One region of the Paenibacillus ihbetae genome, then DNA from elsewhere that is predicted to be linked to it. Evidence: predicted binding sites of a transcription regulator. Region 1 holds the regulator's gene; the other holds the start of a gene.
What was found. The regulator Rex, encoded in region 1, represses fermentation and respiration genes when NADH is low (regulators of the CRP and FNR family bind a similar motif). The targets are predictions, from matches to a motif close to TTGTGAAATATTTCACAA.
Positions count from the first base shown of each region.

Region 1 (4,187 bases):
CCTGCTTCCGTCCATTTACCAAAGCGTCAAGCAGGAGCAGAAGGTGATGGTCAGCACGCATACGATCAACCTGCAGGAGCAGCTTCGAGACCGGGACATACCTCTGCTTACCCAGGTAGTGCCATTCCCTTTTAAAGCAGCCATTTTTAAGGGAAGAGGTCATTATTTGTGTTTGAGAAAATTTGAACATAAAATAAATAGGAGAGATTTTCATTCGCCGAAGGAGGACGTCATCACGGCGGCCCAGATGCTGGTGTGGCTCACGCAAACCGAAAGCGGCGACGACGAGGAGCTGAATCTCGGCGGCCGCGGGGGCGATTTCTGGGAAACGATCGCCAGCGATTCCGATTCATGCCTTGGACGCAGCTGCCCCTGGTTCCGCAAGTGCTACTACCATCGGGCGAAGCATGAGGCCGGCATTGCGGATGTCGTGATCACGAATCACTCCAAGCTGTTTACCGACGTAAAAGCGAACCACCAGCTGCTTCCGAGCTATGAACGGCTCGTCATCGACGAAGCCCATCACTTGGAGGATGTGGCAGGCAAGCATCTCGGGCTGCAGATGAAATATTTTACGGTGGTTCATACATTGACCCGTCTGTACAAGGACAGCCGAAGCGGGCAGCTCCCTGCGCTGCGGCAGCTGCTGCAGGCTTCTCCGCATGAGAAATCCGGGGAATGGTCGGCGGTCATCGACCGGATCTATCCTGATCTGATCACGGTGAAAGAAACTTGGGACCGCCTCAGCGACCAGCTGTTCGGCCTGCTCCCGGAACGCGGCGACGCTTCGCCGGGAGATGCCGGGCAGTATTCGCTGCGGCTCTCGCCTGCGAAGAAGCCGAAGGATTGGGGAACGCTCGCCGAGCTGGAACAGCAGATTCACGTTACGCTGGGAGATGTCGTGCGCAAGGGAGACAAGCTCGTCGCCGAAATAAAGGAAGAGCTGGACGATTACAGTGCGGACAGCCTGCTGACGGACCTGTCGGGCTTGTTTAAGGATCTGGCTGCGCACCGCGAGGATTTGCGGTCCTTCATGGCTTTGAACGACGAAGGCACCGTGTACTGGATGGAGGCCAACGGCAATTTCCGCAGCAAGTCGCTGCAGCTCTACGCCGTGCCCGTTGATGTCAGCAAGCATTTGAAGGAATTGTTTTTTGACAAGAAGCGGAGCGTGATTCTCACATCGGCGACGCTGTCGGTCGATAAATCGTTTCAATTCATGATCGACAATTTAGGGCTCCAGGAAGCGGCGGACGCAGGAAATCTGAACACGGTTCAGCTGCCCTCCCCGTTCAATTACAGGGAGCAGGCGCTGCTTGTCATTCCGCGGGATTTTCCTAGCGTGAAGGGGTCTGTGGGGGATGCGGTATTTGTAAACACGCTCGTGAAGTCGCTCTCCGAAGCGGCAATAGCGACCCATGGTCGTATGCTCGTCCTGTTTACGTCCTATCGGATGCTCCGCCAGGTGCATGAGCCGCTTAAGGAAGCGCTGGCTGCCAGCGATATTACGGTGCTTGGCCAGGGAATGGATGGAACGAGCCGTACGAAGCTGATTCGCCGGTTCCAGGATAGCAGCGCCTCAGTTCTGCTGGGGACCAGCTCCTTCTGGGAGGGCGTTGACATTCCCGGAGAAGCGCTGACCTGCCTGGCGATTGTCCGGCTGCCGTTCCAGCCGCCCAACCATCCGCTGGTCGAGGCGAAGAGCGAGCTGCTGCAGCAGCAGAAGAAGAATCCGTTCATGAAGCTTTCGGTGCCGCAAGCGGTCATCCGCTTCAAGCAGGGCTTCGGGCGGCTTGTTCGGACTGCCCACGATAAGGGGATCGTGATTGTCTACGATACGCGGGTGATCGAATCATATTATGGAAAATACTTCTTGTATTCCCTGCCCGGACCGAAGATGGAGCATATGCCGACCGAGGGGATCGTCCCTCGTATTGCGCAGTGGCTCCAGGAAAGGGAAAATGAAAAAGAGTGAACCTCGAGGGGAGCAGGGTTATTACATTGGAAGCGATGAACTATCATCCTATTAATAGGGGGAGCATGCATGAAATCGGATAAAATTTCAGAGGCCGTCGTCCGCAGATTGCCAGTCTATTTGCGCTATTTGAATGAGCTTCATAAGCGGGAGGTGTCCACCGTCTCCTCACAGGAGCTTGGGCAGAAGCTCGACCTGAATCCGGCCCAAATCCGTAAGGATTTGGCCTATTTCGGTGATTTCGGCCGGAAGGGCATCGGTTATGATGTCTCCTATCTCATTGAGAAAATCCGCCAAATCCTGAAGCTGGACCAGAAGATCAACGTTGCGCTGGTCGGTGCGGGCAATCTCGGACATGCGCTATCCAACTACAACGCATTTCTGAAGGATAATATGAAGATTGTGGCGATTTTCGACTCGTATCCTCCGAAGATCGGGCTTAAGATCAATAATTTGACGGTGCAGCCGATGGAAGAGCTGGACCAGACGGTCCAGGAATACGGCATTCGAATCGGGATTATTACGGTTCCGGACTTTGAAGCGCAGAACGTAGCCAATCAGCTGATCAATGCCGGAATCGAGGCGATTTTGAATTTTGCCCCGACGATTTTGAAGGCACCGTCCCACATCCGCATTCATACCGCGGATTTTACGACGGATCTGCAAAGCCTGGCTTACTATTTGGACAATGGGAAGGAGGATGCACAGCATGACAACGAAGTGGATGGTTAAGAACGGAACATTTGCCGTGCTTCAGGAAGGACAACCGGTTATCCGCGGGTATATGGTTGTGGAGGACGACCGCATCACGTATCTGGGGGAAGAAGAGCCTCAGGTCGATGCCGAAACCCGGGTGATGGACGGGACGCATCTGTTATTCCTTCCGGGGCTCGTCAACACGCATGGGCATGCAGCCATGTCGCTGCTCCGCGGCTTTGGCGACGATCTGGCGCTGCAAGTTTGGCTGCAGGAGAAGATGTGGCCGATGGAAGCGAAGTTTACGGCAGACGATGTCTATTGGGGCACTTCGCTCTCGGTGCTGGAGATGCTGAAGGGCGGTACGACAACCTTCGTTGACATGTATGACCATATGGATCAGGTAGCGAAGGTTGTCCAAGACTCCGGCATGCGGGGAGTTCTGACGAGAGGCGTCATCGGCTTATGCCCGCCAGAAGTGCAGAAGCAGAAGCTGGATGAAGCGGTTGCTTTTGCGAAAGACTGGCACGGTCAGGCGGAGGGGCGGATCACGACGATGATTTCGCCGCATGCGCCTTACACATGCCCGCCGGACTTTATCGAGAAATTCGTTCAAGCGGCGCATGATTTGAATCTGCCGATCCATACCCACATGTCCGAAACGGCAGCCGAAGTGCAGCAGAATGTGAATGACTATGGACTGCGCCCGGTGGCCCATCTGGAGAAGCTTGGCGTGTTCTCGCGTCCGGCGCTCGTTGCGCATGCGGTGCATTTGACGGATGAAGAGATTGAGATCTTGGCTAAGCATCAGGTGGCGGTATCCCATAACCCGGGCAGCAACCTGAAGCTCGCCAGCGGGGTTGCGCGCGTGCCCGAGCTGTTGAAAGCAGGCGTGACGGTGTCCCTGGGAACCGATGGACCAGCGAGCAATAACAACCTGGACATGTTCGAAGAGATGCGTCTGGCCGCTCTTATCCACAAGGGCGTCAGCGGCGATCCGACAGCCGTTCCGGCAGCCGAAGCGCTTCGAATGGGAACCGAGTATGGAGCGAAATCGGCATTTCTTGATAACGTAGGCAGACTGGCCGTCGGGATGAAGGCCGACATGATCGCGCTGAATACCGATCAAGCGCATTTCCTGCCGCGCACGGATTACATTTCGCATTCGATTTACTCGGCATCCGCCAAGGATGTGGAGCATGTATGGGTTGACGGCAAGCAGGTTGTTAAGCACGGCTCCTGCCTCACGCTGGATGAGGAACGGATCCGCCGTGAAGCCCAGCGTTCATTCGAGCGTCTTTCGACCCTTTAGGGCAGATTAAGGGGAGGATCAGACGGTTTGAAAAAGAGAACAAAGTGGATACTGCTTAGTATATCCGGGCTGCTGCTGGCGCTGCTGTGCGTGCAGCTGTACTATTCCTATGTCATGAAGGACACGTGGAATGAGGAAAGCTTGGCGGTGCAAGCCGCTCGTCAGCATGGCGGCCTGGTGACGAAAGATAAAACCTACAAATCG
Region 1 is NZ_CP016809.1:862,620-866,806, reverse strand. Features, by position in the region: gene dinG (ATP-dependent DNA helicase DinG) at 1-1,975, shown strand, start outside; gene BBD41_RS03935 (redox-sensing transcriptional repressor Rex) at 2,045-2,707, shown strand; gene BBD41_RS03930 (amidohydrolase) at 2,685-3,983, shown strand; gene BBD41_RS03925 (cell wall elongation regulator TseB-like domain-containing protein) at 4,011-4,187, shown strand, end outside.

Region 2 (4,187 bases), 350 kb from region 1:
CGTAGACGAGAGAAGGCTTTGCGGCCTTCTTTTCTACATCAGAGGAGTTAGGGCTATGACGGTAATAGAACAGTCTGGCTATGATTATCAGCTGGAAATCGATAGGCTGCGGGATCGGTTTCAATTCGATTTCGTGTCGCTAGCGCTCGTCCAGCCTGCCGAAGACCGGTTTGTGCTGACGTGGCAGTATGCTTCAGGCAATCACAATGAGCGGTTTAAACGGATCGTGCTCCATTCGGGCAAAGGCGTCGCCGGAATTGTGTTCAAGACCGGAAAATCGATGCTCATTCAAAACGTTAACGCCGATATTGGTGCACGCGACTTATTTAATTTTCCGATCATTGCCGCCGAGAAGCTCAAGAGTCTGGGGGCCCTTCCGCTGTGGGTGGAGGCCCGGGTAATGGGCGTTTTGCTGGCCGGGTTCCGGGAGGAGAACCGAATGAATCCGGCGGTTTTTACCGATTTCCGGGAGCAGCTCGGGGCGACGTTCGGAGCTTTTCGGATCAGGGAGGTGTCGCAGGCTTGATTACCATGACCGGAGATCGATTGAGCGAACTGCTCGATAAGCTGTACCGCAAGGGTACGGAAGCCATCTTCTTCATGGATCAAAAAGGCGGCGTTGTCGGCATGAATCCGGCTGCAGAGCGGATTCTGGAGGTCGATGTGATCGAGCGGATTCAGTCGGGGATTGACGATTCGTTCTGTCAAACCTGCGAGGGATACACGGATGAACAGGAGCTGATGTCCTGCGCCCGGTGCTATTTGGATTACCCTAAGGGAGAGTTCTCTTCCTTTCAAGTATACCTAAGGACAAGGGACGAGGGCGTCGTCCCGTTCGCGGCAAGCTATCATACGATCGACGAAGAACAAGGTATCCGGGTACTGATGCTGCTGGATCTTACCAAGCAGCAGAAGACGCAGGAAATGCTGCAGCGTAATCATATGCTGAAATATGTGATCAAAGCGCAGGAGGATGAACGCAAGCGGATTTCCCGCGAGCTGCATGACAGCGTCGCCCAGGAGCTTCTCAGCTCCTTGGTGGATTTGCGGGTGCTGAAATACATGAACGTTAACGATGATGTGCTCAACAAAATTCAGCAGACGGAGCAGTCCTTGACCCGGCTGCTGGATGATATCCGGCATTTATCGGTAGAGCTTCGTCCTGCATCGCTGGACGATCTGGGTCTCGAGGCTGCCTTTCGCTCGCATTTTAAATGGATGGAGAAGAATTATGGGCTGCTTGTGCATTTTTCCGCCGAGCTTGCGGCAGCCCGGTACAGCAACGAAATTGAAACCGTCGTTTACCGGGTTTGCCAGGAGGCCGTGCTGAATGCGCTGAAGTATTCCGGGCTGGATGAGGTTCATGTGCGGCTGTGGGAGGAGAATGGGGTCCTTCAGCTGACCGTGCGGGATGAAGGTGTCGGCTTTAATATGTTTATTAACGAGGCGCAAGGGACCGGGCTCGGATTGTACGGCATGCGGGAGCGGGCGGAGCTGGTCGGCGGGCAGTTCACGCTGGCTTCGGCGGTCGGCGCAGGGACAACGGTGCAGCTCCGTATACCGCTGTCTCAAGATGTAATCCAGGAGGGGGACCGTTCATGAAGATTGTCATTGCCGACGACCATGCCGTCGTCCGCAGCGGGTTCTCGATGATTCTCAACTATCAGGAGGATATGGAGGTTGTAGCAACGGCTGCGGACGGACTGGAGGCATACGCGATGGTAGCCAAACATAGGCCGGATGTGCTGCTGATGGACCTGAGCATGCCCCCTGGCGAAAGCGGACTTATTGCTACCGGCAAAATCAGTGCCGATTATCCGGGCACCAAGATTATCGTGTTGACCATGTATGACGACGAGGATTATTTGTTTCATGTGTTGAAGAACGGAGCGTCCGGCTATGTGCTCAAGAACGCGCCGGATGATGAGCTGATCTCCGCCATACGGATGGTTTACGCCGGAGGCACGTACATTCATCCGCAGATGGCCACCTCCCTGGTGCGGGAATTTATCAAGAAGGACAGCGAAAGCCCCGAGCAAGATCCGCTCAGCAGTCTTTCGCAGCGGGAGCTCGAGATCTTGCCATTGATTGCCAAGGGATACGGGAATAAAGAGATTGCGGAGATGCTGTATGTGTCCGTGAAGACGGTTGAAGCGCACAAAGCTAAAATTATGGAGAAGCTCAACTTGAAGAGCCGGCCTCAGCTGGTTGAATATGCGCTTAAGAAGAAGCTGCTGGATTTCTGATCCGTCTCGCCATTAGCTGTCGAGGGAAACCATATGCTTATGAATAGGGAAGTTCCTTGCCAAGGTTAAGGGAACTTCCCTATTATCTTTGTGAATACATGCACTTACAATGGGATTGGGGATCCATGATAAGAAAGCCATTCATTTTTCGAGAGAAAAGGTGATGGGGATGATCAAAAAAGTGCAGCTGCCGCTGCAAACGATGAATCTGGTGCTCGGTTTTATGGTATGGGTGATCATATCCGCGCTGCTGCCGTTTATCCGCGAGGATATTGCGGTTCCGGACGGCCGCGTTGCCATCCTGACCGCCATCCCGGTGGTGCTGGGCTCCGTGCTGCGCATTCCGCTCGGCTATTATGCGAATGTCGTCGGGGCAAGAGTGGTATTCATGTTCAGCTTTATCGCGCTTTTATTTCCGGTATATCTGATCAGCACGGCCACCACGTTTACGCATCTTGTCATTGGAGGACTGTTTCTCGGCATCGGGGGCGCTGTGTTTTCCGTCGGCGTCACCTCGCTTCCGAAGTATTATGCCAAAGAAAAGCTTGGGCTGGTGAACGGCATTTACGGCATGGGGAACCTGGGCACGGCCGTGACGACATTTGCAACGCCGGTGATTGCCACGCAGATCGGCTGGTCGAGAACGGTGCAGCTGTATCTGGTCCTGCTGCTGATCTTCGCGGGATTGAACGCGTTCTTGGGCGACCGCAAGGAAATCAAGGTTCGGACGCCGATCTTGGAACAGATTCGAGGCGTGTACAAGAACGATAAGCTGTGGTATTTCTCGCTCTTTTATTTTATTACCTTCGGTTCATTTGTCGCCTTTACCGTCTACCTGCCGAACTTCTTGGTCACGCATTTCGAGCTCGCCAAGGTGGATGCCGGGCTGCGGACGGCAGGATTCATCCTGCTTGCTACATTGATGCGGCCCATCGGCGGCTTTCTCGCCGACAAATTCAAACCGCTGTTCCTGCTGATGGGCGTGTTTATCGGACTTACGGGCGCCGCGATCCTGTTGGCATTCTCCCCGTCGATCGGATTATATACCGTCGGTTGTCTAACGATTGCGGTCGGTGCCGGGCTGGGAAACGGAATCATCTTCAAGCTGGTTCCGCTGTATTTCAACAAGCAGGCCGGGATCGTAAACGGCATCGTGTCCATGATGGGAGGTCTCGGCGGTTTTTTTCCGCCGCTCATGCTGTCGTTCATCCATTCGGTTACAGGTCAGTACGCGATCGGATTCATGGCTTTGTCCCAAGTGGCCCTTGCCAGCTTCATCATTGTCGTCTGGATGTATTTCCAGGACAAACTCTCGGTTTCCTCGAAGGTGTTTAACTCGACCGGGCAAGGCATTCTGGTCACGGATGCCAATGGAAGAATCCATGCGGTCAATCCGGCATTCACTGCGCTGACCGGATATACCGAGGAAGAGGTGATCGGGAGAAATCCGAGCATCCTGAAATCCGGGCGGCAATCCAAGGCCTTCTATACCGGGATGTGGACGGAAATTGCAGAGCGGGGGAGCTGGCAAGGTGAAATTTGGAACCGCAGAAAGAACGGGGAAGAGTATCTCGAGCTGCTTACGATCAATGCCGTAAAGGACGAAACGGGGGACATTATTCATTATGTCGGCACATTCAGCGACATTACGGCACAAGCGGCAGCGGAACGAGCAAAGGCGGGGACAACATAAGGGCTGGAGTGTCGAAGCTGCGGTAAAGCAAAGGGTTTGGAGAAATAAGATTACAGGAAGTGTCTTCAAGTTCTGGTGCCAGGGGTCCGGAACGACATTCCACTTTGAAAGTGCAGGGGAGAAGGATGAACCGATCGAAGATCGTTATACCGCGGGAACACGGAGGATGGGCGATGCTCATCGTACCCTATATGATCGGAATGGCGGCGGCGAAGCCAACGATTTTGCATGCTCCGCTGTTTCTGGCT
Region 2 is NZ_CP016809.1:511,878-516,064, reverse strand. Features, by position in the region: gene narI (respiratory nitrate reductase subunit gamma) at 1-5, shown strand, start outside; gene BBD41_RS02225 (GAF domain-containing protein) at 56-526, shown strand; gene BBD41_RS02220 (sensor histidine kinase) at 523-1,602, shown strand; gene BBD41_RS02215 (response regulator transcription factor) at 1,599-2,246, shown strand; gene BBD41_RS02210 (nitrate/nitrite transporter) at 2,416-3,939, shown strand; gene BBD41_RS02205 (YwiC-like family protein) at 4,065-4,187, shown strand, end outside.
Region 2: the regulator Rex is predicted to act here: its motif matches at 2,335-2,352, upstream of BBD41_RS02210 (nitrate/nitrite transporter).